Regions from separate parts of the Streptomyces sp. UC4497 genome, predicted to be linked through region 1. Evidence: riboswitches for the same ligand, from Rfam matches in the RefSeq annotation. Region 1 holds a riboswitch; each other region holds the start of a gene.

Evidence for each region. A riboswitch is a leader RNA that binds a small molecule or an ion and turns the genes downstream of it on or off. The one in region 1 is predicted to bind cobalamin.
Region 2: another riboswitch for cobalamin. It lies ahead of nicT (Nickel transporter NicT); the one in region 1 lies ahead of ACYSUO_RS01080 (ABC transporter substrate-binding protein).
Region 3: another riboswitch for cobalamin. It lies ahead of ACYSUO_RS00365 (ABC transporter substrate-binding protein); the one in region 1 lies ahead of ACYSUO_RS01080 (ABC transporter substrate-binding protein).

The regions. Positions count from the first base shown of each region.
Region 1 is NZ_JBTYHB010000001.1:250,999-260,875, reverse strand. It holds gene ACYSUO_RS01105 (amidohydrolase) at 1-462, opposite strand, end outside; gene ACYSUO_RS01100 (alpha/beta fold hydrolase) at 624-1,484, shown strand; gene ACYSUO_RS01095 (haloacid dehalogenase type II) at 1,500-2,186, opposite strand; gene ACYSUO_RS01090 (ABC transporter ATP-binding protein) at 2,296-3,087, opposite strand; gene ACYSUO_RS01085 (FecCD family ABC transporter permease) at 3,084-4,136, opposite strand; gene ACYSUO_RS01080 (ABC transporter substrate-binding protein) at 4,217-5,272, opposite strand; cobalamin riboswitch at 5,303-5,444, opposite strand; gene ACYSUO_RS01075 (hypothetical protein) at 5,543-6,256, shown strand; gene ACYSUO_RS01070 (PepSY-associated TM helix domain-containing protein) at 6,425-7,888, shown strand; gene metE (5-methyltetrahydropteroyltriglutamate--homocysteine S-methyltransferase) at 7,959-9,877, opposite strand, start outside.
Region 2 is NZ_JBTYHB010000010.1:73,201-83,077, reverse strand. It holds gene ACYSUO_RS16275 (oxidoreductase) at 1-337, opposite strand, end outside; gene ACYSUO_RS16270 (MarR family winged helix-turn-helix transcriptional regulator) at 489-950, shown strand; gene ACYSUO_RS16265 (GNAT family N-acetyltransferase) at 991-1,716, opposite strand; gene def (peptide deformylase) at 1,859-2,506, shown strand; gene ACYSUO_RS16255 (VOC family protein) at 2,510-3,304, opposite strand; gene ACYSUO_RS16250 (class I SAM-dependent methyltransferase) at 3,456-4,166, opposite strand; gene rho (transcription termination factor Rho) at 4,526-5,671, shown strand; gene ACYSUO_RS16240 (GNAT family N-acetyltransferase) at 5,701-6,192, shown strand; gene ACYSUO_RS16235 (inorganic diphosphatase) at 6,258-6,761, shown strand; cobalamin riboswitch at 6,766-6,981, shown strand; gene nicT (Nickel transporter NicT) at 7,013-8,131, shown strand; gene ACYSUO_RS16225 (GTP-binding protein) at 8,276-9,877, shown strand, end outside.
Region 3 is NZ_JBTYHB010000001.1:103,431-113,307, forward strand. It holds gene ACYSUO_RS00355 (arginine deiminase) at 1-779, shown strand, start outside; gene ACYSUO_RS00360 (PI-PLC domain-containing protein) at 810-2,996, shown strand; cobalamin riboswitch at 3,049-3,238, shown strand; gene ACYSUO_RS00365 (ABC transporter substrate-binding protein) at 3,275-4,330, shown strand; gene ACYSUO_RS00370 (FecCD family ABC transporter permease) at 4,390-5,403, shown strand; gene ACYSUO_RS00375 (ABC transporter ATP-binding protein) at 5,400-6,176, shown strand; gene ACYSUO_RS00380 (L-threonylcarbamoyladenylate synthase) at 6,203-6,823, opposite strand; gene ACYSUO_RS00385 (hypothetical protein) at 6,982-8,121, shown strand; gene ACYSUO_RS00390 (hypothetical protein) at 8,184-8,546, opposite strand; gene ACYSUO_RS00395 (DUF779 domain-containing protein) at 8,621-8,977, shown strand; gene ACYSUO_RS00400 (phosphodiester glycosidase family protein) at 9,016-9,877, shown strand, end outside.

The DNA.
Region 1 (9,877 bases):
GCGGGCGCCGCACCCGAGTTCCTCCGCGGGCTGGAAGACCAGCAGCAGTGTGCCGCTCCACTGGTCGTGCGCGCCGGCCAGCAGGGTCGCCGCCCCGGCCAGACACGCCGCGTGCATGTCGTGCCCGCACGCGTGCATCACCGGCACGTCCTTGCCCTCGTGGTCCACCGCGCGGGCGACGCTGGCGTAGGGCAGGCCGGTCTTCTCCTCCACCGGCAGCGCGTCGAAGTCGGCGCGCAGCATGACCACGGGGCCTTCGCCGTTGCGCACGACCCCGACCACGCCGGTCGTGCCGACGTTTTCGACGACCTCGTCGACACCTGCGGCCCGCAGACGCCGCGCGAGCAGCTCGGCCGACCGTGTCTCCTGGAGTGACAGCTCCGGGTGTTCGTGCAGGTCCCGGTAGAGATCGGCCAGGTCGCCCCGGATCTTCTCGAGCCCTGCGACAACCGCGTGAGTCATGATCCAACCTCTCTGCTCCGTGTGGTCGGTTCAGTGTCACCCACGGGGGCGGCGGGGGAGCGAGGCAGTGGGCCGTGTCGCCGCGTGCACCTGCCGCCGCACCTCTCGCGAACTGCGAAATTGAGTGGACCGTTCCCGACGGGCCGTGCGACGGTCCTGCCATGTCGAGCGAGTTCGAGTCACCCGAGTCCGTCTTCGGGCCAGTTGCGTCAATCGAGTCCCTGGACGGTACGGCGATCGCCTACCGGCAGTTCGGCTCGGGACCGCCCGTGGTCATGGTCCACTGCTCCGGCGGCGGGCTGCACTCCTGGGAGCCGGTGGCCGAACTCCTCGCGGACCGCTACGAGGTGTGGACGCCCGTGCGCCGCGGCTACGCCCCGAGCGGACCGGGCCGCTCACCCAAGAGCTTCGCCGACGAAGTGGCGGATCTCGACGCACTCATCACCAAGATCGGCCGCCCCGTGCACGTGGTCGGCATGTCCTACGGCGGAAACGTCGCCCTGCACGCGGCGGCAGCCGGTCTGCCGATTCGCTCACTGGTGCTGTGGGAGCCGCCGTTGTTCGCGGTGGGCGACAAACTGGCCCCCGTACTGGAGGAGTTCCAGGAGCTGACCGCGAAGGGGGAGCAGCGGCGCGCCGACCGGCTGCTCGCCGAGAAGGTGGCCCGCATCCCGGCCGCGCTCCTGGACTTGATGGACGCGGGCGACTCCGACTCCGACGCCAACGACACGGAAACAGACACGGTACCGGCCGAGCCCGATGAGGCGCCCGGCTGGTGCCGCGACCTCGAATCGTTGATCTCCGACTCGGCGGACGTGGATCGCTGGTCCGACGTCACCGTCCCGACCCTGCTGATGCGGGGCGCCGACACCTGGCAGCCGATGCCGGAGACCCTCGACCGGCTCGCGACGGCGCTGCCGCAGGTCACGTACACGACGCTCCCTGGCCAGATGCACTTCGCGCCGTCACTCGTCCCCGACGTCGTGGCGGGGCAGATCGCCGACTTCCTGCCGCACACCTGAACCAGGCCCCTGCCCTCACGCCCCGATCCGAGCGGCGAGCCCGGCCAGATCGTCGGCGTACAGGTCGAACCGGTCCGAGGGGGCGGGCGGATCACCGACGGGACGGGCGACGTAGGCGGTGCGCAGGCCGAGCGCCTGCGCCGCGCGCAGGTCCCAGGCGTGCGTGGCGACCATCAGGAGCCGCTCCGGCGGTCGTCCGGAGACGGCGACCGCCAACTGGTAGACCGCCGGGTCCGGCTTGTAGGAGCGGGCGTCCTCGGCGGACAGCGCCTGGTGCCAGCGCAGCCCGGCGTGGGCGTTGAGGCCGAGCAGCGCCGTCCGGCTCGCGTTGGACAGCCCGATCAACGGATACCGCTCGGCGAGCCGGGCGAGTCCCGCCACCGTGTCCGGCCACGGCGGGAGCCTGCGCCCCGCCAGGGCCAACTCCGCCACCGCGGCCGGATCGTCGACCCCGGCGGCATCGGCGACGAGCCGGGCGGACTCCAGATCGAGGGCGTCGCTCGCGAGGTAGGGCCGCCCGCCGTCGAGCACGCGCTGCTGCTCGCGCTCGACGTGCTGCTGCCACAGCGCCAGGAGCTTCTCGACGTCGGTGTCGTCGATGGCTGGGGCGAGTCGACGAATGCCGGCGCGGATTCCGGCGGGCTCGTCGACGAGCGTGCCCAGCACGTCGAACACGAGGGCGTCGATCTGTGGCTCTGACATGAGAGAGGTCTCCTGGACGAAGCAGGGGAGGGGGACGGGCTGGAGTGGGACCGGCTATCGACCGAACGCCTCCGGCATCCCCTTGGATTCCCGAATCGCACGGATCGCCCTATCCAACGCCTCCCTCATCGCTCGGCAGATACGTCACCTGCGGCCGACGCGTTCGCGGGTGGACGGCGACCTCGGCGGACACCTCGTAGACCTCGGAGAGAAGTCGTGGTGTGAGCACATCGCCCGGTGGGCCCGCGGCGACGACCTCGCCGGCGCGGAGTACGTACAGGCGGTCGCAGTAGTGGGCGGCAAGGTTGAGGTCGTGGAGGGCGACCAGCACCGTGGTGGGCAGGCGGCGCAGGGCCGAGAGGATCTCCAACTGGTGGCGGATGTCGAGGTGGTTGGTGGGTTCGTCCAGGACGAGCAGGGACGGTTGCTGGGCGAGGGCCCGGGCGATGAGGACGCGTTGGCGTTCGCCGCCGGAGAGGTGGTCGAAGGGGCGGTGGGCGAGGTCGGTGGCGTCGACGGAGGCGAGCGCCGCCTCGATCAGTTCGGCGTCCTCGGCCGTGTCGCCCGCCAGCAGGCGCTTGTGCGGGGCGCGCCCCATCGCGACGACCTCGCCCACCGTCAGGTCCACGTCGGCTCCGGCGTCCTGCACGACGGCGGCGACGGTTCGGGCGAGCCGGCGCACCGGCAGGTCCCACGCGTCGGCGCCGTCCACCCGCACCGTCCCCGCGTCCGGGCGCAGTACGCGGTAGACGGCCCGCAGCAGCGTGGACTTGCCGCTGCCGTTGGGGCCGACGAGGCCGATGGTCTCGCCGGGGCGGGCGGTCAGTGAGACGTCGTCGACGAGCCGCCGGGCGCCCGCGGTGAGCGTGACACCCTCGACGTCGAGCTCGGCCGCCGTCATCCGACACCTCCCGCGTTCCTGCGCCGGGCATCCCGTCGCATCAGCCACAGGAAGAACGGGCCGCCGCACAGCGCCGTCAGCACACCGACCGGGATCTCCATGGGCGCGGCGACCGTCCGCGCCGCGATGTCCGCCCACACGAGGAACACCGCCCCGCCGAGGGCGGCCGTCGGCAGCACGCGCCGGTGGTCGCCGCCGACGAGCAGGCGCACGATGTGCGGCAGCATCAGGCCGACGAAGCCGATCGGCCCGGCCGCCGCCACCAGCACACCGGTGACGAGCGAGACCAGGACGAACATGCGGGCACGGAAGCGCGCCACGTCCAGGCCCATCGTCGTGGCGGCCTCCTCGCCCGCGAGCAGCAGGTTCAGGTTCGGCGCCTGCACCATGAGGACGCCGATCCCGAGGAGCAGGGCAAGTCCCGGCAGCCACAGTGAGTTCCAGGACACCCCGCCGAGACCGCCCAGCGTCCAGGCGAGGACCGTACGTGCCTCGTTGCCGCGGTCCGTGGTGAGCAGCAGCAGGTTGAGCAGCGCGCTGAGAATCGACGCGACCGCCACACCGGACAGGATCAGGCGACTCGACGTGATGCGGCCGCCGGTGCGTGCGGTGGCGTAGACGAGGACGAGCGCACCGAGCGCGCCCGCGAACGCCGCCGCCGACAGCGACATCGCCCCGAACACACCGACCCCGAACACGAGGACCGCGACCGCGCCGAGCGAGGCGCCGGAGGAGACACCGAGAAGGTACGGCTCGGCGAGCGGATTGCGTACCAGTGCCTGCAGAGCGGTGCCGACGACCGCGAGACCGGCCCCGGTCACCGCGCCGAGCAGGACACGCGGCGCCCGCACGTCGAGCACGATCGTCTCCCGCGCCCGCGACCAGTCCGCGTCACCCCACCAGTCGGCGCCGAGCGCGTGCGTCACGATGCCCCACACCTCACCGGGCGGCACATGCACCGAGCCGATGGCGAGCCCGGCCGTGAGCGAGACGGCGAGCAGCGCGGTGAGCAGGACCAGGGTGGCGGTGAGTCTCGCGCCCTGCCCAATGTGCCCTCGTCGCCCGCCAGTTGGTCGCTTGTCGCCTGGTCGTTGGTCCGCCGAAACCTTGTCACCCACGACGGACGCCGTCACTTGAAGCTCTCCGGGTGCAGTCCGCGCGCCAGACCCTCCACCGCGTACGCCGACCGGACACCCACCAGAGTTGCGGTCAACGGCAGCACGACGAACCGCTTGTGCTTGATGGCGGGTACGTCCGCGAGCGCGGGCTGCGAGAGCAGGTACCGCTTCTTCTGCTCCACGCTCTTGTCGCCCGCGTAGTCGTAGATCGCGATGACCTCGGGTCCGCGGTCGACCACCTGCTCCCAGGAGACGTCGCCGAACACGTCGTCCAGATCGGCGAAGACATTGCGGCCGCCCGCCTCGTGGATCAGCTGCGTACAGAGGCTCTTGCCGCCCGCGGTGAACGCGGACTTGTCGCCGCTGTCGTACACGAACACGGGGACGTGCGGCTCGTCTTGGACGGCGGCGCGCGCCTTCTCGACCCGGTCGCGGAGGTCGGACACGAGGGCGTCGGCGCGGTCGGGGACCCCGAAGATCTTGCCGATGGTGCGTATCTCGGCGTAGGTGTCCCGCATGGTCACGTTCTTCTCGCCGCAGTACTCGCGGTTGAGGTACGTGTCGATGCCCGCGTCGGCGAACGCCTTGCGGGAGCGGCCCTCCTTCTCGTCGAACGCGCTGGAATAACCGCCGTAGACGAAGTCGGGTTCGGCTTCGAGGACCTTCTCGAACGAGGGCGCCCTCGCGGACAGCTTCGGAACCGACGCGTAGTCCTTGCGCAGGCTCGGCAGGACGGCCGAGTCGGGGAACGCCGTGCCGACCATGCGGTCCTTCAGGCCGAGGGAGAGCATGAGTTCGGCGGGGTGCTGATGGATGGTCACCACGCGCGAAGGCGGCTTGTCGTACGTCGTCCTGACGCCGCAGTTGTCGATGGTGACGGGGAAGCCCTTGGTGATGGACGACTGCGGGCCGCCGGCGCGCTCGGCGGCCGACCCGGACGGGCCGCAGCCGGCGGCGAGCACCGTCGCCGACAGCGCGACGACGGCGGCCCCGAAGCGCACGACGAAGCGCCGTCGTCGCACCCGGGGGAGAGAAAGGGAAGGGGGACGGCATGGACCGTCGTACACGTGAAGCCTCCTACGGAGTCCGCGCTCCTCGGAATAAGCCCGCGACGGGCCAGTGACCTGACTCCCGGGCAGTGCTGGCTCGCGCTGCCCGGTCACAGTGGCGGGACCGTGCCGGATTCGCACCGGCTTCCTGTCTCCCGTCGCGGCGATGACCTGGCGATAGTACGCAGTGGTGGGCGAAAGGCAAAGGTGAAGCAAAAGCGGGCGGACGGTGGGGGAGTTGACCACCTGCCGGTGATCACCGGTCGGCGGATGCCAAGATGGACCGCCATGACTACAGGCTGGGGTGCCCGCGCCGGACGGGCCGCGGTGTTCGCGGCCGTCTGCGTGCTGCTTACAGCTCTCGCGCACACGCTGATGTCCGGTGACACCGTGCCTTGGTGGGCGTTGGCCACCGGCCTCGTGGTCATCGGTGGTGCGGCCTGTGTGCCGGCCGGGCGTGAGCGTGGACTCCTGCCGGTCGTGGGCCTTGCCGTGGCCGCACAGGCGGCACTTCACCTCTTCTTCTCGTGGGCGCAGGTCCTCGCGCACCCGGCCGCGTCGGGCGGCTCCGTCGCAGGCCGGTGGCTGGACCAGGTGCTGTGCCGTGTGCCCACGGCCTCCATGCCGGCCGACCCCATGGGCGGCATGAGCGGCATGCACGGCATGGCCGGCATGGCCGGCATGGCGAACATGCCCGAGATGGAGTCGCACGGTCATGACATGGGCGGCATGTCACCGTCCGGCATGCTCGTGGCCCACCTGCTGGCCGCCGTGCTGAGCGGCCTCTGGCTCGCGTACGGCGAGCAGGCCGCGTTCCGCATCGCGAGGTCCGTCGTCGGTCGGCTCGTCGCGCCCCTGAGGCTCCCGTTCCGCCTTCCGGCTCCGCCGCACCGGCCGCGCGTCCAGGTCCGCCGCACGCGGCGCGATCGTACGCCCCGTGACCTCCTTCTCGCCGACACGATCACCTCCAGGGGCCCGCCTGCAGGGAACGCTGTCGCCTGACGACAGCCGGTTCGCCCGAGGCTGCGCCGCACCCTCGGGCGTCGGCCGTGCGCACACCCCGAGCGGGCCCGCGCGGTCGAGTCCCCATGCAACGCACCGGATCCGGATGCGCCCAGGGCCGAACGGCCCGCGCCCGGACTCCGTGCTGCCCGAAACTGGAGGACCACGTTGTCCATCACCTCCGAAACCTCCGACACCTCTGAACCGCGCCCAGCGGAAGAGAGCCGGCACGCACCGCCGTCGCCGCCCGCCGACCGGTCGACCTGGGCGTCGCTGCGCCCGCTGGTGCTGCGACTGCACTTCTACGCCGGGGTGTTCGTCGCCCCGTTCCTGTTCGTCGCCGCGGTCACGGGCCTGCTCTACGCGGGCTCGTTCCAGGCCGAGAAGATCGTGTACGCCCATGAGCTGAACGTCCCCGTGGGCAAGTCCGAGCTGCCGATCGCCGATCAGGTCGCCGCCGCCCGCAAGGCACATCCGGAAGGAGACATCAGCGCGGTACGGCCTTCCCCTGAGGCCGGGGCGACGACCCGAGTCATGCTCGCCGGCGTGCCGGGAGTCGACGCCGACTACACGCTCGCGGTGTTCGTGAACCCGTACAACGGGGAGGTGCGCGGCGCCCTCGAACAGTACGGCTCGACGGGCGCGCTGCCGCTGCGCACCTGGATCGACGAGCTCCACCGCGACCTCCACCTCGGCCAAGTGGGCCGTCTCTACAGCGAGTTCGCGGCGAGCTGGATGTGGGTGATCGCGGGCGGTGGCCTCGTCCTCTGGTTCTCCCGGCGCCGTTCCCGTCGCGCGATCCGCGGCGCGACCGGCCGCAGGCGCACCCTGTCGCTGCACGGATCGGTGGGTGTCTGGGCGGCGCTCGGCCTCTTCTTCCTGTCCGCGACGGGCCTGACCTGGTCGACGTACGCAGGGGCGAACATCACCGACCTGCGTGCCGCGCTCGGCCAGACGACCCCGACCGTCTCCGCGACCGTGACTCCAGGCGGTGAACACGCCGGCCATGACATGGCCGGTATGGAGGGCATGGAAGGCATGGACATGGGCGGGGCCGGCGCCGAGAAGGGCGGTGGTGACGTCGGTCTGAACGCGGTGCTGAAGGCGGCCCGCGCCGAAGGCCTCTCGAACCCCGTGGAGATCGTCCCGCCCGCCGACTCCTCCTCGGCGTACGTGGTCCAGCAGATCCAGCGGAGCTGGCCGGAGAAGCAGGATGCCGTCGCCGTCGACCCGACGAGCGGCGAGGTCACGGACGAGGTGCGGTTCGCGGACTACCCGGTGCTCGCCAAGCTGTCCCGCTGGGGCATCGACCTGCACACCGGCAACCTGTTCGGCCTCGTCAACCAGATCGCCCTCGCCGCCCTCGCCCTGGCGGTGGTGCTCCTCATCGTGTGGGGGTACCGCATGTGGTGGCAGCGCGGGCGCGGCTCCGCCTTCGGGCGGCCCGTCCCGCGCGGAGCCTGGCAGCACGTGCCGCCGTACGTCGTGGTGCCGTTGATGGTGGTGATCGCGCTGCTCGGCTACTTCGTGCCGCTGCTCGGCATCCCGCTCGCCGCGTTCATGCTCTGCGACATCGCGCTCGGCGAGATCGCGTACCGGCGGGGAAAGCGCACGTACGCGCCGACCGCCTGATGTAGGCCGGTGCGCGCCTTGCCCCTGATGCCGACGCAGGCACCAGGGGCAAGGCCTGCAGGGTCGCGCGTCAGGGCGCGGTCCTCCCGAGCTCCTCACGGACCGTGCGTGCGGCGGCCACGAGGTGTTCCAGGGAGGCGCGGGTCTCCGGCCAGCCGCGGGTCTTCAGCCCGCAGTCCGGGTTGACCCACAGCCGCTCGGCGGGGATGGCCTCAAGTCCCGTACGCAGCAGGGCGGCTGCCTCGTCGACGCTCGGAACGCGCGGCGAGTGGATGTCGTACACGCCCGGACCGGCTTCGCGCGGGTAGCCGTGAGCGGCGAGCTCATGGGCGACCTGCATGTGGGAGCGGGCGGCCTCCAGGCTGATGACGTCGGCGTCGAGGTCGTCGATGGCCTGCACGATGTCACCGAACTCGGCGTAGCACATGTGGGTGTGGATCTGCGTGTCCGGCCGCACGCCGCTGGTGGTGAGGCGGAACGCCTCGGTGGCCCAGGCGAGGTAGGCCGCGTGGTCGGTGGCGCGCAGCGGCAGTGTCTCGCGCAGTGCGGGCTCGTCGACCTGAATGACCGAAGTCCCGTTCGTCTCCAGGTCGTTGACCTCGTCGCGCAGGGCGAGGGCCACCTGCCGGGCGGTGTCACCAAGGGGCTGGTCGTCGCGGACGAAGGACCAGGCGAGCATGGTGACAGGACCCGTGAGCATGCCCTTGACGGGGCGGTCGGAGAGCGATTGGGCGTACGTCGTCCAGCGCACGGTCATCGGCTCGGGGCGGGAGATGTCACCCGCGAGGACTGGCGGACGGACGTAGCGGGTGCCGTACGACTGGACCCAACCGTGCTGGGTCGCCAGGTAGCCGTTCAGCTGCTCGGCGAAGTACTGGACCATGTCGTTGCGCTCGGGTTCGCCGTGCACGAGCACGTCGATGCCCGCCTTCTCCTGGAACGAGACGACCTCACGGATCTCGTTCCTGATGCGGTCCTCGTACCCTGTGGTGTCGATGCGCCCGGCCCGCAAGTCGGCGCGGGCGGCGCGGAGTTCGCCGGTCTGCGGGAACGAGCCGATGGTCGTGGTCGGCAGCAGCGGCAGGTTCAGGAGGGCCCGCTGGGCGGCGGTCCGCTCGGCGTACGGCTGCGAGCGGCGCGCGTCGTTCTCGGTGACGGCGGCGGCGCGGCTCCGCACCGCCGGATCGCGCGTGATGGGCGAGGTGGCGCGGGAATTCAACGCGGCGCGATTGGCAGCGAGTTCGGCCGCGACCACGCCGGTTCCCCGGGTCAGGCCCTTGGCGAGGGTGGCGACCTCGGTGGTCTTCTGGCGGGCGAAGGCGAGCCAGCGCCGGATCTGCGGCTCGATGTCGCGCTCCACGGACGCGTCCAGCGGGACGTGCAACAGCGAGCAGGATGCGGCCACGTCGACGCGCTCGGCGAGCCCGAGCAGGGTGCCGAGTGTGGCGAGGGACCGCTCCAGGTCGTTGACCCAGACGTTGCGGCCGTCCACCACGCCGGCGACGAGACGCTTGCCGGGCAGGCCGCCGACGGCGGCGAGTTCGTCGAGGTTGGCGGCGGCGGAGCCGGTGAAGTCGAGGGCGAGACCGTCGACGGGCGCCTTGGCGAGCACCGGCAGGGCCTCGCCGAGCCGGTCGAAGTACGAGGCGACCAGGAGCTTCGGACGGTCGACGAGGGCGCCGAGGTCACGGTAGGCGCGGGCAGCGGCGTTCAGCTCGGCCGGGGTGCGGTCCTGCACCAGCGCGGGCTCGTCGAGCTGCACCCAGGCGGCACCCGAGGCGCGCAGGTCGGTGAGGACCTCCGCGTAGACGGGCAGCAGCCGGTCCAGCAGGGTGAGCGGATCGAAGTCGTCGGCGACGCCCGGAGCGGGCTTCGACAGCAGGAGATAGGTGACCGGTCCGACCAGCACCGGGCGACCGTCCAGGCCGAGAGCGAGGGCTTCCCGAAGCTCTGCGACCTGCTTGCCGGAATCGGCGGTGAACATCGTTT
Region 2 (9,877 bases), on a different contig from region 1:
GGTGGTAGGCGTACCGGCCGAAGTGCAGGATCTGCATGGCGATCCTGCCGCCCGCCGCGTGCACGGCGTCGGTGATCTCGCGGTGCTGCTCGGCCTCGGCCTCGGTGGTCATCTTGGCGCCGCCCTCGAAGGAGCAGCCCTCGGCGTTGGGCGCGATGCCGCCGGTGACGATGAGGCCGACGCCGCCGCGGGCGCGGGTCGCGTAGAACTCGGCCATGCGCGCGAACCCGTTCGGAGCCTCCTCAAGGCCCACGTGCATCGAGCCCATCAGGACGCGGTTGGGGAGCGTCGTGAATCCGAGGTCGAGCGGGGCGAGCAGGTGCGGGTAGCGGCTCATGGGGCCCTCCGTGAGCGGTGAACGGTCGAATCAGTTGTAGAGGACACTGCACTGGTTATGCAACAAGTTGCAAAAGAGATCCGCGCCACGTCGGGCCGCCGCCGGGCGGGCTGGGTTGTAGAGTGCAACGAGCATCCCGAAAGGAACCGCCGTGGCACAGCAAGATCACGCGGCCGACCGCGAGGCGGCCGTGGAGACGATTCAGCGCGAGCTGACCTCGTTCGCCCGGCGCGCGCGGGCCACCGCCGCGCGGATGCACCCGGAGCTCTCGCTCGTCTCGTACTCGCTGCTCGCCCACCTCGACGAGCGGGGCGGCTGCCGCGCCACGGACCTGGCGGCGCACTACGCCCTCGACAAGTCGACGGTCAGCCGCCAGGTGGCCGCCCTCCAGCGGGCCGGCCTCGTGATCCGGCGCGTCGACCCCGACGACCACCGGGTCCAGGTCCTGCACCCGACCGAGGCGGGCGCCGACGTGCTGCGCCAGGTGACCGTCAACCGCCGCCAGATCTTCGGCGACCGGCTGGCGGACTGGCCGGAGGAGGACCTGGAGCGGTTCGCCGACTACCTGGTGCGCTACAACCACGCGGCCCAGGAAGAGGAAAGCGGCTCGTAGGTCGCTCCGGGCCCATGCTCAGTTCGTGGCCCGCTCCGCGCTACCGCGGCGCCCGCACCGTCCGGAAGTGGGTCGTGTTGCGCAGGTGGAAGCCCAGGGCCTCGTACAGCCGGATCGCGTTGGTGTTGGCCGCGCCGGTGTGCAGGAACGGGGTCTCGCCGCGCTCCTGGACCGCGGCCGCGACGGCCTTCACCAGGCGGCCCGCGAGCCCCTTGCCCCGGTGGCCCGGGTCGGTGCACACGGCGCTGACCTCGGTGTATCCGGGCAGGTGCAGACGCTCCCCCGCCATCGCGATGAGCGCGCCGCCCTGGCGCACGCCGAGGTACGTGCCGAGTTCGATGGTGCGGGGCGTGAACGGGCCGGGCTGGGTGCGGGCCACGAGGTCGAGCATCTCCGGCACGTCGTCGGCGGTGAGCTGGACGGCCTCCGGGTCCTGGGCCGCGTCCACCGCGTCGCCGACCATACGCACGCCCTCGAAGTCCACCGTCGCCTCCCAGCCGTCCGGCAGCTCGATGTCGGTGCCGAGCAGCGGCAGGGTTCCGTCGGGGGCGGCGAAGGCGGCGAGGTCCGCCCAGTCCGAGGGCGTGGGGTCAGGCGGCAGGGCGGTCCACGGCGTGACGGCGGTGGGATAGCGCAGGGCCCGGCCGCTGCGCTCGGCGAAGTGCGCGTGCGGGCCGGTGAGCGCGGCGTACGCGGGGTGGTCGAGGGGGTGGAACCCGAGGTCGGGACCGGTGGTGCCCTCGTGCTCTTCGTACGTCTGCGTCATCCGGCGGAACCTTCGAACCTTCTCCTGAGCCACAGCCGCCCCATCCGTTCACGGCGGCCAAAAGACCAGAACCGCCGGAGGCGCCGCCGCATTCCCGGACCCCGCACCACACCCCCGTGATCACGCTTGGCATCCTGGCGCGATGCCGTTCACGTCACTGAGTGATCACGTCGAGTCCCTGCTCGCCACCGAGGAGCCGCTGCCGATCGTCGCGGCGGGCGACCCGGTCCTGCGCCGCCCCGCCGAGCCCGTCGACGGGCAGCTCCCCGACGAACTGCTCGCCCGGCTGATCGCCGCGATGCGGGTCACCATGCACGCCGCGCCCGGCGTGGGCCTGGCCGCGCCGCAGATCGGGGTGCCGCTGCGGCTCGCCGTCATCGAGGACGCGGCGGCCGTGAGCGAGGAGGTGCGCGAGGCACGGGGGCGGGTCCCGCAGCCGTTCCGGGTGCTGGTCAACCCGTCGTACGAAGGTGTGGGGCCGCGGCACGCCGCCTTCTACGAAGGGTGCTTGAGCGTGCCGGGCTACCAGGCCGTCGTCGCCCGGCACGAGCGCGTGCGGCTGCGCGCCCTCGACGAGCAAGGGCGCGCGGTGGACGAGGAGTTCACGGGCTGGCCCGCACGGATCGTGCAGCACGAGACGGACCACCTGAACGGCACGCTCTATCTGGACCGGGCCGAGCTGCGCTCGCTGTCGTCCACGCAGAGCAGCGCGGCAGTGGAACGCTGGGCGCAGCCGACTCCCCAACTCGCCGCTCAGGAGCTGGGGTTCGAGCTTCCCGGGTCCGACTGACCGTCAGCCCATCTCCGGCATCTCACCCTGGGCGGCGGTCACGTCGATGACGGAGAATGCCGCGCCCTGCGGGTCCCCGACCGCCGCGAACCGGCCGAAAGGGCTGTCCACGGGACCGAAGTGCAGCTTGCCGCCCAGGCGTTGGACGGTGGCGACGGCCGCGTCGCAGTCCTCGACGACGAAGTACACATTGACGTACGAAGGGACGTGGGCGGGGAATTCGTCGGTCATCTGCAAGCGGCCCATGGCCGGTTCGCCGTCCAGCATCCAGACGTTGAAGTCCATGTTCTCGTCGGCCATCTTCTGCACGTCGTAGCCGAAGACCTTCGGGAAGAAGGAGTCGGTCCGCCCGGCGTTGCGGGTGTTGACCTCGGCCCAGCAGAACGCGCCGGGCTCGTTGACCTTCTCGAAGCCCTCGTGGGTGTCGGGCTGCCAGACGCTGAAGACGACGCCCGCGGGGTCCTGGGCGGTGACCATCGTGCCGAAGGACGCGACCTGCATCGGGTCCATCATGACGCTGCCGCCCGCGTCCTTGATCCGCTCGACGACCGACTCGATGTCGGCGGTGGCGAGGTACAGGTTCCAGGCGGGGTGCACGCCCTCCGCGCCGGGCATCTGCGGCACGAGCGCCGCGACCCGCTTGCCGTCGGGCGTCCGCGCCTGCGTGTAGTTGCCGAACTCGGCGCTGCCCTCGTCGTAGGTCCAGCCGAACAGCTCCGTGTAGAAGCCCTTCGCGGCCTCCAGGTCGGGGAACATGGCGTCGGCCCAGATCGGCGCGCCTTCAGGACGAGCGGACATGACGCGACACCCTTCCGTCGGTCGCCGGGCACGACGCGGCCCGGCAGGTATGGGACCACGCTAGGCGCGGCGGGCGTGCGGCGCGATCCGGCGGACGCCACTGCGTCCTGCCGGCCCCCGCCCATCGGCACTGCGTCCTACTGGCCCCCGCCTACCGGCGCGTGGCCACGACCAGCCTGCACCGCGGGCTGCCGTCCGGCCGCTCGCCGAGTTCGGACAGCGCATGGAGCGCCACATCGAACCCGGCGCGGTCCAGCTCCCGCCGTACGTCGCCGAGCCGGAACGGCCGGTAGTACATGACGAACGGGGGCCGCCACACCGCGTTGCGCACCCGCATCGCGCCGTCGAAGCCGAGCATCGCCCAGTAGCCCAGCGAGCCGGGCCCCATCGGCGCGGGCAGCGGGAACGCGAACTGGCCGCCGGGGCGCAGCACTTGGCACACCTCGGAGAACAGCCGTGGCCACTCGCGCGGCAGGAAGTGCCCGAACGCCCCGAAGCTCACCACCAGGTCGAAGACCTCGCCGAAGGGCAGCGCGAGCGCGTCCGCGCGGACGCAGTCGGCCGTCGGCTCACCGCGCCGCGCGACGTCCAGCATGCCGCCGCTGAAGTCCACGCCCACGGCCCGCCCGACGCCCGCTTCGCGCAGCACGCGCAGGCCCGCCCCGGTGCCGCAGCACAGGTCGAGCCCGGTGTCGTACGGGCCGAGCCCGGCGAGCGCGCGGCCCACGGCGTCGAGCACGACATCCGGGGTACGGAACGGCGTCTGGTCGAATTTCGGCGCCAGCAGGTCGTACCCCCGCTCGACCGAGGACAGCGCCTGAACGGTCAGCTCGCGGAGGGTGGGGCCCTGATCGGTGAACATGGCCGCTCAGCATAGGGCGCGCCGGCCCCGAAGTCGGGGCTTGTCGCGCGGCGGGGTCCGGGTGGTACTGTCAAGGCGGTACATGTGCTCGCCCGTTTCGAGGCGCCGGTACCGAATCTCTTTTTTCAGCGCTTTTGGTGCGACGGCTTTCCCGTCGCCACACAGTGCACGTCATCCCTGGTCAGCGGCTTCTGGCGGGCTCTTCACCCGTCGCCGCGGCACCAGGTTCTCCCCGGCCGCGGGGCGCGCTCGGCCGCCCCTGCCTCTCGCCGGATCCCACCCCTTCCCTGCCCTTGAACGCCTGCCGCCGTACGCCCATCGCGTCCGCGGCTCGGCCCGCGAAAGGACCTGTGATCACCATGACCACGGCCACCACCATGAGCACCACCACCGCCACACCCCAAGAACCCGTCCGCGCCGCCGGCGTCCTCGACATCGGCGGGAACGGGCCCGGTTTCCTGCGGGCGGCCGACCTGATCCCCACACCGCACGACGTCCAGGTACCCGCCCACCTCATCCGCCAACTCGGCCTGCGCAAGGGCGACTTCGTCGAGGGGACGTGCGGCAGGCCGCGCAGCCTCGCGCACGTCGAGACCATCGGTGGCGCCCCGGCGGACGCCACCCGCGGACGCCCGCGCTTCGCCGACCTCACGCCGCTCCACCCCAGCGAACGCTTCCACCTCGAACACCCGGCCGCGGGGCTCGCCGGACGGGTCGTCGACCTGTTCACGCCCGTCGGCAAGGGGCAACGCGGCCTCCTCGTCGCCCCGCCGAAGACCGGTAAGACGGTCCTGCTTCAGCAGCTCGCCGCCGCGTTCGCCGCCAACCATCCCGAGGCCCACCTCATGGTGGTGCTCGTCGACGAGCGCCCCGAAGAGGTCACCGACATGCGCCGCTCCGTGCGCGGCGAGGTGTACGCCTCGACGTTCGACCAGCCGGCGAAGGCGCACATCGCGCTCGCCGAACTCGCGGTGGAGCGCGCCAAGCGCCTCACCGAGCAGGGCCGCGACGTGGTGATCCTCCTCGACTCCCTCACCCGCCTGTGCCGGGCGTACAACAACGCGGCCGCCACCAGCGGCCGCACCCTGTCCGGCGGCGTGGACGCGGCCGCCCTGCACGGCCCGAAGCGCTTCTTCGGCGCGGCCCGCGACGCCGAGGAGGCGGGTTCGCTGACCATCCTCGCCACCGCCCTCGTCGACACCGGCTCCCGCGCCGACGACTACTACTTCGAGGAGCTCAAGAGCACCGGCAACATGGAGCTGCGCCTCGACCGCCTCCTCGCGCAGCGCCGCGTCCACCCGGCCGTCGAGCTCACCCCCTCCGGCACCCGCCGCGAGGAACTCCTGCTCCCCGCCGCCGAGTTGGGCGTCGTCCGCGGGCTGCGGCGCGCCCTGCAGAGCCGGGACCCGGCCGCTTCCTACGAGGCCCTGCTCGACAAGCTGCGCCAGACCCCGGACAACGCCACGTTCCTGCGCCAGGCGCAGTCCACCGTGCCCGCGGCCTGACCCCGCCCCGGATACGTAATACTCGACCCATGAACGCGAGCATTACGCGCCGCGGAGGGGGTCCCCCGATCACCGTCCGGCGGGCCACCGCCCAGGACGCCCGGCGCCTCACCCGTCTCGTGCGCAACTCCGGCGCCTACCGGGACCCTTACGCCTCCATGGTCGCGGGCTACCGCGTGGGCCCGGACTACGTAGAGGCGCACCATGTCTACGTAGCGGTGGATCCGGCCGACGAGCGGGTGCTCGGCTTCTACGCGCTGCTCGCCGAGCCGCCGGAGCTGGACCTGATGTTCGTCGCGGACGAGGCGCAGGGCCGGGGCATCGGGCGGCTGCTGGTGGACCATATGCGGGAGCAGGCGCTGGCCGCGGGCCTCGACCACGTCCGCGTCGTCGCGCACCCGCCCGCCGAGGGCTTCTACCGCTCCATGGGCGCGCACCGCACCGGCACCGTGCCCGCGCGCCCGCCGGCCGTCGCCTGGGACCGGCCCGAACTCGAATTCCCCATTCCCCCGGCCGCCTGAGGGGTTCCGCCCTTGCCCGGCACGGCGCACACTCGTGGGCGTCGGAATGCGGCAAGGAGGCCACATTGGGCAGCAGCCAGGCACACGCCGAGGCGTTCGACGTGACCGTGGAGATCCCACAGGGCTCACGGAACAAATACGAGATGGACCACGATCTCGGGCGGATCCGGCTCGACCGGATGCTGTTCACGTCGACCCAGTACCCCGCGGACTACGGCTACATCGAGGGCACGCTCGGCGGCGACGGCGACCCGCTGGACGCGCTCGTCCTGACCGGCGACGCGACGTTCCCCGGCTGCGTCGTCGAGTGCCGGGCGATCGGCATGTTCGTCATGAGCGACGAGAAGGGCCCGGACGAGAAGGTGCTGTGCGTTCCCGCGCACGATCCACGGCACGACGCGATCCGGGACATCGAGGACATCCCCGAGTTCGACCGCCTGGAGATCACCCACTTCTTCGAGGTCTACAAGGATCTGGAGCCGGGAAAATCGGTCGACGGCTCCCACTGGGAGGGCCGGGAGAAGGCGTACAAGGAGATCCACCGGGCCCGCGAACGTGCTTCGGGGTAGGTAGTAGGGTGGTCGGCGCCGTGGTGCTCGGGAAGACCGGTGACGGCCCTTCAGGGGCCCATTCCGGAGCGGCCCTCGCCACTGTGATCGGGTTTCGGACAGCGACGTCCGGAGCGCGCCGTTCCACCCTGTACGCCACTGGCGGCCGTCGGCCGCTGGGAAGGCCGGAGCGGCGGGCACGCCCGTAAGCCAGGAGACCGGCCGCGGCATCTCACGAAGTGATCCACGAGGTGCTGGAGCGTGATCGACGCATGACCCTGCCCGGGAACTCCCCGACCCCTGCCCTGAACTCCCCTCCCCCTGCCTTCCGTTGGCGCCGCGAGGACACGCTGCGCACGGCCGGCCTGATCGCGGTGATTGCCGCGCTGCACGTCGTCGCGTTCGGCGTGCTGTTCCTGCTCGTCGTCCCCGAGCACTACGAAGTCGACAACAAGGCCTTCGGAATCGGCCTCGGCATCACCGCGTACACGCTCGGCATGCGGCACGCCTTCGACGCCGACCACATCGCGGCCATCGACAACACCACCCGCAAGCTGATGGCGGACGGAAAGCGGCCCGTCTCGGTCGGCTTCTGGTTCGCGCTCGGCCACTCCAGCGTGGTGGTCGCGATGGCGGCGCTCGTCGCGGGCGGCGCGGCCCTCGCGGGCACCCTGATGAACGACGACTCGCGCACCCACCAGGTGCTCGGCGTCGTCGGCACCACCGTCTCCGGTTCGTTCCTGTATCTCATCGCCGCACTCAACCTCGTTGCCCTGATGGGCATTTTGAAGGTATTCAAGGCGATGCGCGCGGGCTCCTACGACGAGCGGAAGCTCGAGGAGCACCTGGATTCCCGCGGGTTCATGAACCGGATCCTCGGCCGCTTCACCAAGTCCATCACCCGCCCCGGCCAGATGTTCCCGCTGGGCTTCCTCTTCGGCCTCGGCTTCGACACCGCGACCGAGGTGACGCTGATGGTGATGGCGGGCAGCGGCGCCGCCGCGGGCCTGCCGTGGTACGCGATCCTGTGCCTGCCGCTGCTGTTCGCCGCGGGCATGAGCCTGTTCGACACACTCGACGGCACGTTCATGAACTTCGCCTACCAGTGGGCGTTCTCCAATCCGGTGCGCAAGGTGTTCTACAACCTCACCATCACCGGTCTGTCGATCGCCGTCGCGTTCTTCATCGGCACGATCGAACTCGTCGGCGTCCTGCACGACAAGCTCGACCTGAGCGACGCGGTGACCGGTTGGATCGCGGGTCTCGACCTCGACAACGTCGGGTACGTGATCGTGGGCCTGTTCGTGGTCGTGTGGGCGGCGGCGATCGCCTACTGGCGCCTGGCGCGGGTCGAGCAGCGGTGGTCGGCGCGGGTGGCCGACGGCGCGTAATTCGGTTGCCGGGGCGCGCGGCCCCTGCTGCACTGAACGCAGCGGGCAACCCCGCGCGCCCCTACCGTGAGGACCGATTCATGCGCTCTGCAGACATGTTCCTTCAGAAGGCCACTGCCCTCTCCCCCAAGGACATGACTGTCAGTGCACACATTGAATCTGGGTATTCTCGCGCACGTCGACGCCGGTAAGACCAGCCTGACCGAGCGGCTCCTGCACACCGCCGGGGTGATCGACGAACTCGGCCGGGTCGACGACGGGAGCACCCGTACCGACTCCCTCGACCTGGAGCGCCGGCGCGGCATCACCATCAAGTCCGCCGTGGCGTCGTTCCCGCTCGGCGACACCCACGTCAATCTCGTGGACACACCGGGCCACCCGGACTTCATCGCCGAGGTCGAGCGGGTGCTCGGGGTCCTCGACGGGGCCGTGCTCGTCGTCTCCGCCGTGGAGGGTGTGCAGGCGCAGACCCGCGTCCTGATGCGGACGCTGCGCCGGCTGCGCATCCCCACGCTGGTGTTCGTGAACAAGGTCGACCGCGGCGGCGCCCGCGAGGCCGCGCTCCTCGACGACCTGCGGCACAAACTCACCCCTGCCGTGGTCCCGATGAACACGGTGCCGCACGGCCTCGGCGGCCGGGACGCGCTCTGCGCCCCCTACGCCGCCCAGGACGCGGAGCACCGCGCCCGCCTGGTCGACGTGCTCTCCGCCCACGACGACGCGCTGCTGGAGGCGTACGTCAAGGACGAGGGGACGGTCACGTACGGCCGGCTGCGCGACGCGCTCGCCGAGCAGACGGCGCGCACCGAGGCGCATCCCGTGTACTTCGGCTCGGCGATGACCGGGGCGGGGATCCCCGCCCTCGTGGACGGCATCACGCGACTGCTCCCTCCCGCCGAGGAAAGGCCCCAACTGCCGCTGTCCGCCAGCGTGTTCAAGGTGGAGCGCGGTCCGGCCGGCGAGAAGATCGCGTACGCCCGCGTGTTCACCGGGACCCTGCGGGTGCGCGAACGGCTCGCGCTGCCCGGTGGCGGGGAGGACCGAGTGACGTCCGTACGCGTCTTCGCGGACGGCGCGGACACACCACGCACGGAGGCGGGCCCCGGGCAAGTGGCGCGCCTGTGGGGACTCGGCGGTGTGCGCGTCGGCGACGACCTCGGCGAGCCCCACGTCCCGGTCAAGGAGCACCACTTCGCTCCGCCGACGCTGGAGACGGTGGTCGACCCGGACCGGCCGGGGCTGCGCGGCGCCCTGCTCGCCGCGCTCACCCAGCTCGCCGAGCAGGACCCGCTGATCGGCCTGCGGCAGGACGACATCCGCCAGGAGATCTTCCTGTCGCTCTACGGCGAGGTGCAGAAGGAGGTCGTACAGGCCACGCTCGCCGAGGAGTTCGGGCTCGACGTGACGTTCCGGGAGTCGACGCCGCTGTGCGTCGAGCGGCCTACGGGTTCCGGCGCGGCGTTCGAAGCCATGAAGGACGACGGGAACCCGTTCCTGGCGACCATCGGCCTGCGGGTCGATCCGGCGCCGATCGGCTCGGGCATCGCGTTCCGGCTCGGGATCGAGCTCGGCTCCCTCCCCCTGGCCTTCATCAAGGCCATCGAGGAGACCGCGCACAGGACGCTGCGCCAGGGCCTGCTCGGCTGGCAGGTTACCGACTGCACGGTGACACTGACGCGCTCCGGCTACGCGCCGCGGCAGAGCCACGCGCACGCCGTCTTCGACAAGTCCATGTCGAGCACGGCG
Region 3 (9,877 bases), 150 kb from region 1:
TGCCCAACACCCTCTACACCCGCGACACCACGTGCTGGCTGTACGGCGGCCTCACCCTCAATCCGCTGTACTGGCCCGCGCGGCACGACGAGACGCTGCTGATGAAAGCGGTGTACCAGTTCCACCCGGACTTCGCGGGCTCCACCGTGTGGTGGGGCGATCCCGAACAGGACTGGGGGCAGGCGAGCTTCGAGGGCGGCGACATCATGCCCGTCGGCAAGGGCGTCGTCCTGATGGGCATGAGCGAGCGCACGTCGCGGCAGGCCATCACGCAGGTCGCGGCCTCCCTCTTCGAGCGCGGCGCCGCCGAGCGCGTCATCGTCGCCGGGATGCCGAAGCTGCGCTCCGCGATGCACCTGGACACCGTCTTCACGTTCGCCGACCGCGACATCGTCACGCTCTATCCGAAGATCATGGACGCGGTGCACACGTTCTCGCTGCGCCCCAGCGACAAGGCGCCGGGCCTGGAGATCACCGACGAGGGCTCTGCCGCGTTCACCGACGTCGTCGCGAAGGCCCTCGGCATCGGCGACCTCCAGGTGATCGAGACGGGCGGCGACGTCTACGCGTCCGAGCGCCAGCAGTGGGACAGCGGCAACAACGCGGTCGCCCTCGAACCCGGCGTGGTCTTCACCTACGACCGCAACACCCAGACGAACACGCTGCTGCGCAAGGCGGGCGTCGAGGTCATCACCATCGTCGGCGCCGAGCTCGGCCGGGGTCGCGGCGGCGGCCACTGCATGACCTGCCCCATCAGCAGGGACCCGCTCGACTACTGAGACGGCCCCGGGACCGGTACCGTCGACGCCATGGAGAAGGGCACGCTCCATACGCTGCTCCGCATGGTGGCCCTCGTCGTGGCCGCTGTCGCCACGCTGACCGTGTGCGTCACGGCCACCGTCCGCGGCACGCTGCTCGACCCCGGCTTCCACGCGGCGGTCCTCGACGAGCAGCACGCCTACGACCGGCTCTACAACGAGGTTCTGGTGGACCCGGAGGCCTCCCCGGTCACCCGCGACCTGCTGGCACGGCTCGCGGTGCCGGAGGCCCAGATCACCTCCAACATCAAGCTGGTCCTGCCGCCCGACACGCTGCGCGACCTGACCCGGCAGCAGATCGACGCGGTGGTCGGCTACCTGAACGGCGACCGGGACGACCTGCGCCTCGTCGTCGACCTGCGCCCGGTCCTCGCCAATCTCGACGGCCTCGCGCACACCTATTTCGGCGATCTCGTCGCGGGCGTCCAGAACCGCTCCGAGCCCGACTTCGACCGGTTCCGGGCGACACTCGCCGACGAGGTGCGCGAACTCGCCGCCGGGCGGGCGCCCGAAGGCCTGCCGCAGCTGCCGTTGACGCAGGACCAGGCGAGCCGCGTCGCCGACACGCTGCTCGCCCTCGTACCGGCCGGGGAGCGCGCGGGCCTGCGACCGGAGGTCGAGACGGCGCTCGCGGACGGGGACGTCGGCACCGCGCTCGCCGCCGTCGCCCCGGCCACCGTCACGGACCGCGTCCAGGGCGCCGCGGCCCAGCTCCGGACGCTCGTCGACGGCGGCACCTGGGACCTGACCGACACCCTCGAGGCGTCCGGCAACGATCTCTCGGGCCTGCACGAGGCGCGACCGTACACGGCGGTCGGCCTCGGGGTGCTCGAAGTCGTCGCGACGGTGCTGCTGTTGCTGTCCCTCACGGCGCTGTGGCTGCTCGGTCCGCGGCAGCCGGGGCGCCGCCTGATCCTGCTCGGGATCCCGCTCGTGGCGGGCGGGGTGCTCGCCGCGCTGGCCGCCTGGGTGACGCGTCTGGTCACCGACGGGCAGCTCGTGGCGCCTCCCGACTCGTGGCCGCCGAGCCTCACCCGTCTCGTCGACGACGTGCAGCGCGCCGCCGTCGGCCATCTCACCGGCACCGCGCTGTGGGCCGCGCTCGTCCCCGTGCTCGCGGGGGCGCTTCTCGCGGGTGTCGGTCTGCTCATGAGGACCGGCCTCGCCGGCCGGGTCCCGCGGGTGGCGCGGGAGCGGCTCGGGTCGCCGCGGCGGGCGGTCGGCCTGGGGTTCGGGGCGACGTGCCTGGCGGTCGCGGGGATGGTGCTGATGCCGCTGGCCGCCTCCCCCGCGGCGGCCCGCGAGTGCGAGGGCAGCACCGAGCTGTGCGACCGGCCCTACGACGAGGTCGCTTATCTGACCTCGCACAACGCGATGTCGACGACGGCCGACAACTTCATCGGGCCGCTGCAGGACCCGCCCATCAGCACACAGCTGGACCATGGGGTGCGCGCGATGCAGCTGGACACCTACCGCTGGGAGACCCCCGAGGAGATCACCGAACGCCTGGACGACTCCGACTTCACGGCCGAGCAGCAGGCGCTGGTGCGGTCCGCGGTCAACCGGATCAATCCGCCGCGCAAGGGGCTGTGGCTGTGCCACGCGGTGTGCAGGGCCGGGGCGATCTCCCTGGTGCCGACGCTGCGCGAGATCGGCGACTGGATGAAGGACCACCCGAACGAAGTGGTCACCCTGATCGTCCAGGACGCGATCTCCGCCGAGGACACCCGAAAGGCCTTCCGCCAGGCCGGGTTGGACAAGCTGGTCCGCCGTCCCGACGCCGATCCGGCGAAGCCCTGGCCGACGCTCGGCGAGATGATCGACAGCGGCCGGCGCCTGGTCGTCTTCGCCGAGAAGGCGGACGGCCCGGCCCCCTGGTACCGCAACTTCTACCGCTACGGCATGGAGACGCCGTTCTCCTTCCGTTCCCCGGACCAGATGAGCTGCGTCCCCCACCGCGGCGGCGACGACAAACGGCTGTTCCTCCTCAACCACTTCATCACCAACAACGGCGGCAGCCGCATCGACGCCGGCGAGGTCAACGCCCGCCGCTACGTCCTCGACCGGGCACACCGCTGCGAACGCGAGCGCGGCAGGCCGGTGAACTTCGTCGCCGTGGACTACGCGACGATCGGGGACGCGCAGGGCGCGGTGGACGCGCTCAACGAGGGCCGCTGACCGGTTCCGACACTGCCGCCGGGACCACGATCGCCTGCGCGTGATAGTTTCGCCGAGCCAGTCGTACCTTTGTGTGTTTTTCTACGCACACGGGTCAGGGAATCCGGTGCGAACCCGGAACTGACGCGCAGCGGTGAGGGTGACGGGCGGAGCCACTGCCACTGGGTCGGCACATCGACCCGGGAAGGCGCTTCGCGCGGACGACCCCGAGTCCGAAGACCTGCTGGCGGCCTCCAGTGCCGCGTGGCATGGGGGCGGACCGTAGGCCGGCTCCGCGTATGAGCCCTGGACGCGAAGGAACTTCCGTGCTGTTCGCACGTCAACTCCGCCGATGCGCCCCGCTGTTGGCGGGCGCCCTGCTGCTCACCGGGTGCGGCACGACCGCCGCCACCGAGGACGGTGCCGACAAGGGCGGCGGTGTCACGCTCGACAACTGCGGCGAGAAGGTGCGGGTCGAGCACGCCCCGCGTCGCGCCGTCGCCCTCGACCAGGGCTCCGCCGAGATCATGCTCTCGCTCGGCCTCGAGGACCGGATGGTCGGCACCGGTACCTGGACCGACCCGGTCCCCAAGGATTTGGCGAAGGCCAACGCGAAGGTGCCGCGCCTGGCCGACCGCTACCCGTCGTTCGAGAAGGTCCTCGGCACCGAACCGGACTTCGCCGCGGCCTCGTTCACGTACACCCTCGGCAAGGGCGGTGTGGCGCCGCGCGCGGAGTTCGAGAAGCTCGGCGTGCCCACGTACCTCTCCCCCAGCGACTGCGTCGGCAAGGACAACGGCGGCGACGGGGACGGGGAGCGGACCAAGCGCCTGGGGCTCGACGTCGTGTACGGCGAGATCCGCGATCTCGCGCGCGTCTTCGACGTCGAGGAGCGCGGCGAGAAGCTGATCGACAAGCTCAAGTCCCGGGTCCGCAAGGCCACTTCCGGGGTCGACGCGCACGGCGTGGACGTCCTCTACTGGTTCGCCAACTCCGACTCGCCCTACATGGCGGGCTGTTGCGGCGCCCCCGGCGTCGTCACCAAGGAGCTCGGGGCGCGCAATGTCTTCGACGACACGCGCGCGGAGTGGCCGCAGGTCAACTGGGAGACGGTCGCCGATCGCGATCCGGACGTGCTGGTGATCGGCGATCTGACGCGCCGCTCGCAGTCGGCGGAGTCCGCGGCGCAGAAGATCAAGTTCCTGGAGTCCAACCCGGTCACCAAGCACATGACCGCCGTGAAGAAGAAGCGGTACGTGCGCCTGAGCGGACAGGCCATGAACCCGACCATCCGCACGGTCGACGGCGTGGAACAGGTCGCCGCGGGGCTGCGCGAGTTCGGCCTCGCCAAGTGACGGCTCGCACGGTTCCGGCGCCCGCGGTGACGGCGGCGCCCGCGAAGGCCTCTTCCCGGATCTCGCTGCGCGCCACGCTCGCCTGGGCGGCCGCCATCGCCGCGCTGTGCGCCTCCGTGGCCTTCGCCATCACGATCGGTCCCGCGCAGATCCGGGTCGGCGACGTGTGGGCCGCGGTGGGCGACCGGATGGGCCTCGCGACCTCGGACCTCTCGCCGATCCGGGACGGCATCGTATGGAATCTGCGGCTGCCGCGGACGCTGCTCGCGGCGGTGTGCGGGGCGGGGCTCGCGGTGTGCGGCACGGTGCTACAGGCGCTGCTGCGCAATCCGCTGGCCGATCCGTTCGTGCTCGGTGTCTCGTCGGGCGCGTCGACCGGGGCCGTGCTCGTCGTCGTGCTCGGGCTTGGCGGGGGCGCCATCTCGGTCTCCGGTGGCGCGTTCGTCGGCGCCGTCTGTTCGTTCGCGCTGGTGCTGGTGCTCAGTCACACGCTGGGCGGCAGCACGGACCGGGTGGTGCTGTGCGGCGTCGCGGCGATGCAGCTGTTCTCGGCGCTGACCTCGTTCGTCGTCCTGACCTCTGCGGACGCGGAGACGACGCGCGGCGTGCTGTTCTGGCTACTCGGCTCACTCAGCGGGGTCGGCTGGACCGAGGTGTGGCTGTGCCTGGCCGTGCTCGCCGTCACGCTCGTGGTGTGCCTGGCGTACGGGCGCACCCTCGACGCGTTCGCCTTCGGCGCGGAGGCGGCGGCCACCCTCGGGGTGCGGGTGGCCCGTACCCGGATCGTGCTGCTGTGCGTGACGGCGCTGCTCACGGCGGCCCTGGTCAGCGCGGCCGGCGCGATCGGCTTCGTCGGCCTGGTGCTGCCGCACGCGGCGCGCGCCCTGGTCGGTCCGGGGCACACCCGGCTGCTGCCGGTGACGGCGCTCGCGGGAGCCGTGTTCCTGGTGTGGGTGGACACGGTGGCGCGGACGGTGCTCGAACCGCAGGAGGTTCCGGTGGGTGTGGTGACATCGCTGATCGGTGTGCCGGCGTTCGTGCTGGTGCTGTACCGCGGGCGGGGTGTGCGGTGACGGCGGGGCTGCGCGCGGAGCGTGTGTCGTGGTCGCCGGGTGGCGCGCTGGTGCTCGACGGGGTGTCCGTGGCACCCGAGCCCGGCACCGTCACCGGAATCCTCGGCCCCAACGGCTCGGGCAAGTCGACCCTGCTGCGCCTGCTGTCCGGAGTGCTCGCCCCGGACAGCGGCGTCGTCACGCTCGACGGTGACCCGCTCGCCTCGGTGGGCCGCAGGCAGGCCGCGCGGCGCATCGCCATGGTGCAGCAACAGTCCGACGCCCAGGTCGAGTTGACCGTCGCCGACGTCGTACGCCTGGGCCGGGTCCCGCACCGCCGCGCCTGGCAGCCCGCGTCGGCGGCGGACGAGGCGGCCGTGCGCTCCGCCCTGGAGCGCAGCGGACTCGGCGACCGGGCGCACCGCCTGTGGCACACGCTGTCCGGCGGCGAGCGCCAGCGGGTGCAGATCGCGCGGGCGCTCGCGCAGGAGCCGCGCGAGCTGCTGCTCGACGAGCCGACCAACCACCTCGACATCCAGCACCAGCTCGAACTCCTCGACCTGATCGGCACGCTGGGCATCACGTCCGTCGTCGCCCTGCACGACCTGAACCTCGCCGCCACCTACTGCGCGCGGGTCGTCGTGCTGCGCGAGGGCCGGGTGGTGGCGGCCGGGGAGCCGGGCGACGTCCTGACCGAGGAACTGATCGCCGACGTGTACGGGGTGCGCGCCGAGGTCACCCGCCCCGGCGCCCGCCCGCACATCCGCTACCTGGGCACGACGTCGCCGCGCTGAGCCACCCGGGCCTCACTGGACCCGTGTCACTCGAAGCGCTCGGTGTCCCCGGCCCCGCGCCGTACGATCTCGGCCTCCCCACCGGAGAAGTCGATGACCGTGGTGGGCACGGTGCCGCAGTCGCCGGAGTCCACCACGGCGTCCACCTGGTGGTCGAGCAGCTCCTTGATCTCCCAGCCCTGGGTGAGCGGCTCCTCCTCGCCGGGCAGCAGCAGCGTGCTGGACAGCAGCGGCTCACCGAGCTCGGCGAGCAGGGCCTGCGTCACCACGTGGTCGGGGATCCGCACGCCCACGGTCTTCTTCTTCGGATGCTGCAACTGCCGCGGTACCTCGCGCGTCGCGGGCAGGATGAAGGTGTAACTGCCGGGCGTGGCCGCCTTGATGGCGCGGAACACGTCGTTGTCGATCTGGACGAACCTGCCGAGCTGGGCGAAGTCCTGGCAGACCAGTGTGAAGTGGTGCCGGTCGTCGAGCTGCCGGATGGTGCGGATCCGGTCGACTCCCGCCCGGTTGCCGAGCCGGCAGCCGAGCGCGTAGCAGGAGTCCGTGGGGTAGGCGACGAGCGCGCTGTCGCGGATGCCGTCGGCGATCGCGGAGATCAGGCGCGCTTGCGGGTTTGCTGGGTGCACGTCGTAGTACCTGGCCATTCGGCGAGCGTACGGGATCGGACGCGCCACGCCGGGGTACACGAGGGGCGAATCGGGCACGCACGCGCGACAATCCCGACACCGGACCACCCTGCCCTGGCCCCCGCGCGCCCACGGACCCATACTGGTCGCGCCCCGATCACTCACAGAACGACTCCATGGCGAAGAAGAACTCAACCCCGACACCCGTCCCCGACACCGTGTGGCTCGGACGCGGACGCCACCTCGGGCCCGACCCCGAGCGCGACGTCCGGCGCAACCTGATCGCCCTCAAGGCGGCGGGTGTGCTCGACGACTTCCTCGACCTCGACCCCGAGGACGCGGCGCGGTCCACCGTGCTGCACCCGCGCGCGGAGGAGGCCGGGCCAGGCCCCGGCGCCCGCCGGGTCTTCGAGGCGCGCTGGCGCGTCGCCGAGAACGTCACCGTGCGCGGCCAGCTCACGACGTACGACCCCGACACCCGCGCCAAGGACTCCGAAGGCGTCACCTGGATTCTCGCCGCGGAGGCGGAGCGGGCCTGGGAGCTGGCCTGGCCGTCGCCTGCGCCGATGTTCTGGCCGGACAGCGAACGGGTGCCCTGGGACCACGACACGGTGGCGGGGCTGCGCCTCCGTGTCCCGAACCACCTCCCCAAGGACGACGACGCGCTGCGCCGCCTCCTCAAGGACTGCTCGCGCTCCAGTTGGTACGTGCATGTCGTCATCCATGAGGCGATGACGCCGGACGCTCGCGGCCAGCGGTCGATCACGCAGTATCTGCCGCCGAGCCTGCAGCACCGGGTGATCGAGCACCGGGCGACGCCCGACCAGGCGCAGATCGTGGACTTCGGGCTGCGCAAGGACTTCAAGGCCGGCATGCCGCGCGGCGGGGGCGTCGTGCTGCCGACCACGCCGCCGCACCCGGACTATGTGGCGGACCGTTTCACCGTGCGCAGCGTATTCCTCGACGGCAGCGAGCCGACCGAACTGATCGACCGGATCCGGGAGTTCACCGCGTTCCCGCGGCCGCTGACCGACGAGGCGCAGCAGGCCCTCACGCGCCTGCGCGACGGCTGGCATCTGCTCACGCCCGACGAGGAGCTGACGCACGCGCAGGACATGGTCACGAAGTACGCCGAGGCGCTCGACGCGATGACCAGGTCCCGGGACAGCTACCGCGAGGCGGCCGAAGCGGCGCGCGCAGCGCTCGCCGAGGTGCCGCGCGCCGAGAGCGCGCCGCACACGCCGACGGACGCGGACGCCTCACCGTTCGGCACGCTCGGCAAGGCGTTCGGACGCTTCCGAGGGCCGCACAAGTAGGTTCCCGGCGGCATTGACGGCCAGTTGGTGGGGCGCCCGCACGGGGCGGGCGCCCGCTCCCCTCACTCCTCCTCTGCCTCCGCCGCACCCGGATCGGACATCCGCAGCGCGATCTCCTGCAGCAGCTCGCTGGAGTTGACGTCCGTGCGGCCCTCGTCGTGGACCTTGGCGAGCTGCGTGAAGAGGAACGCGAACGCCTCCACGAGCGACACACTCGCCGGCATCAGCGCGGCGATGGCCAGTTCGGCCGCCTCCTCCGCGGTGGCCCCCGACGGGATCTCGATGGTCGGGAACACCTCCGACACGAGCCGCCCCAGTTGCGTCAGGTCGGTGTCGAGTGCCTCACCGTCGCTGAGCCTGCGCACCATCTCGTGCGTCTCGGTGAGCACGCCGATGGCCCGCAGAATGATCTCCCTCTGTTCCATGTGGGGAGCTTATGCCGGGGTCCGGGTCGCGCGTGCAACGTGGTCGCAACGTCCCACACCTTTGACTGGGTGACATGACCGACGTACCCCGCGTGGAGCTGACGGACGCGGCCGCCGAGCTGGTGCGGCGGCTGCGCGAGGCCCACGGTCCGCTGATGTTCCACCAGTCCGGCGGCTGCTGCGACGGCAGCGCGCCGATGTGCTACCTGGCGGGCGAGTTCCGCACCGGAGCCTCCGATGTGCTGCTCGCCGATCTCGCGGTGGAGGGGGTGGCGGAGCCGGTCCCGTTCTGGATGTCCAAGAGCCAGTACGAGGTGTGGAGCCATACGCGGCTCATCGTCGACGTCGTCGAGGGCCGCGGCAGCGGCTTCTCCCTCGAAGCACCCGAGGGCGTACGTTTCCTGATCCGTTCCCGCCTCGTCGGCACCTAGCCATCGACGCGCGACCCCGCGTCTGCTGAACTCCCCACATGCAGACGAGAGTTGGCAAGCGAGGCAGAAGAGTCCTTGCGGCCCTCGGGGTCGCTTCGATGCTGGCCGGTGCCGCCCTGACGGGTGCGGCACCGGCCGGCGCCGCTTCGGGCGAGCGGATCGCTCCGGGCGTCACGTACACGGAGTTCGACGTTCCCGCCGCCAAGGGCACCGCGCACGCCCATGTCCTCACCGTCGATCTGACCGACCCGCGCGTGCGGGTCGACCTCCTGCACCCCGGTGCGGTCGGGGCCCGCGCCACCGTCTCCTCGATGTCCGACGCGGCCGGCGCCGTCGGCGGGGTCAACGGGGACTTCTTCAACATCACGGAGAGCCAGCACCCGGGTGTCGAGGTCACCGGCGCCTCCGTCGGACCGGCCATCGCGAGCGGGCACACGCTCAAGGCGGCCGTGCCGAACGGGCAGCGCTTCGGCCCGGCCCTGCCGCCCGGCACCTCCACCCGGGACGTCCTCGGCGTCGGGGTCGACCGGCGGGCCCGCCTCGACAGCCTGGAACTCGACGGCTCGGTACGCACCCGGGACGACCGGATGCCGCTGGGCGGGCTGAACCAGTACGCGCTGCCGGTCGGCTCGGTGGGGGCTTTCACGTCCGACTGGGGCAGCGTGTCGCGGGTGCGGGCCACCTGCGGCACGGACACCCAGCGGGCGGCTCCGTGCACCACGGACACGTACGAGGTGACGGTGCGCCGCGGGCGCGTCGTGGCGTCGGCCGACACACCCGGCAGCGGGCCCATAGCGGCCGGCTCCACGGTCCTGGTCGGCAGGGAGGCCGGCGCGCAGTGGCTGCGCAAGCTGTCGCCGGGTGACCCGGTCACGGTCCACCACCGGCTCGTCGCCGCTC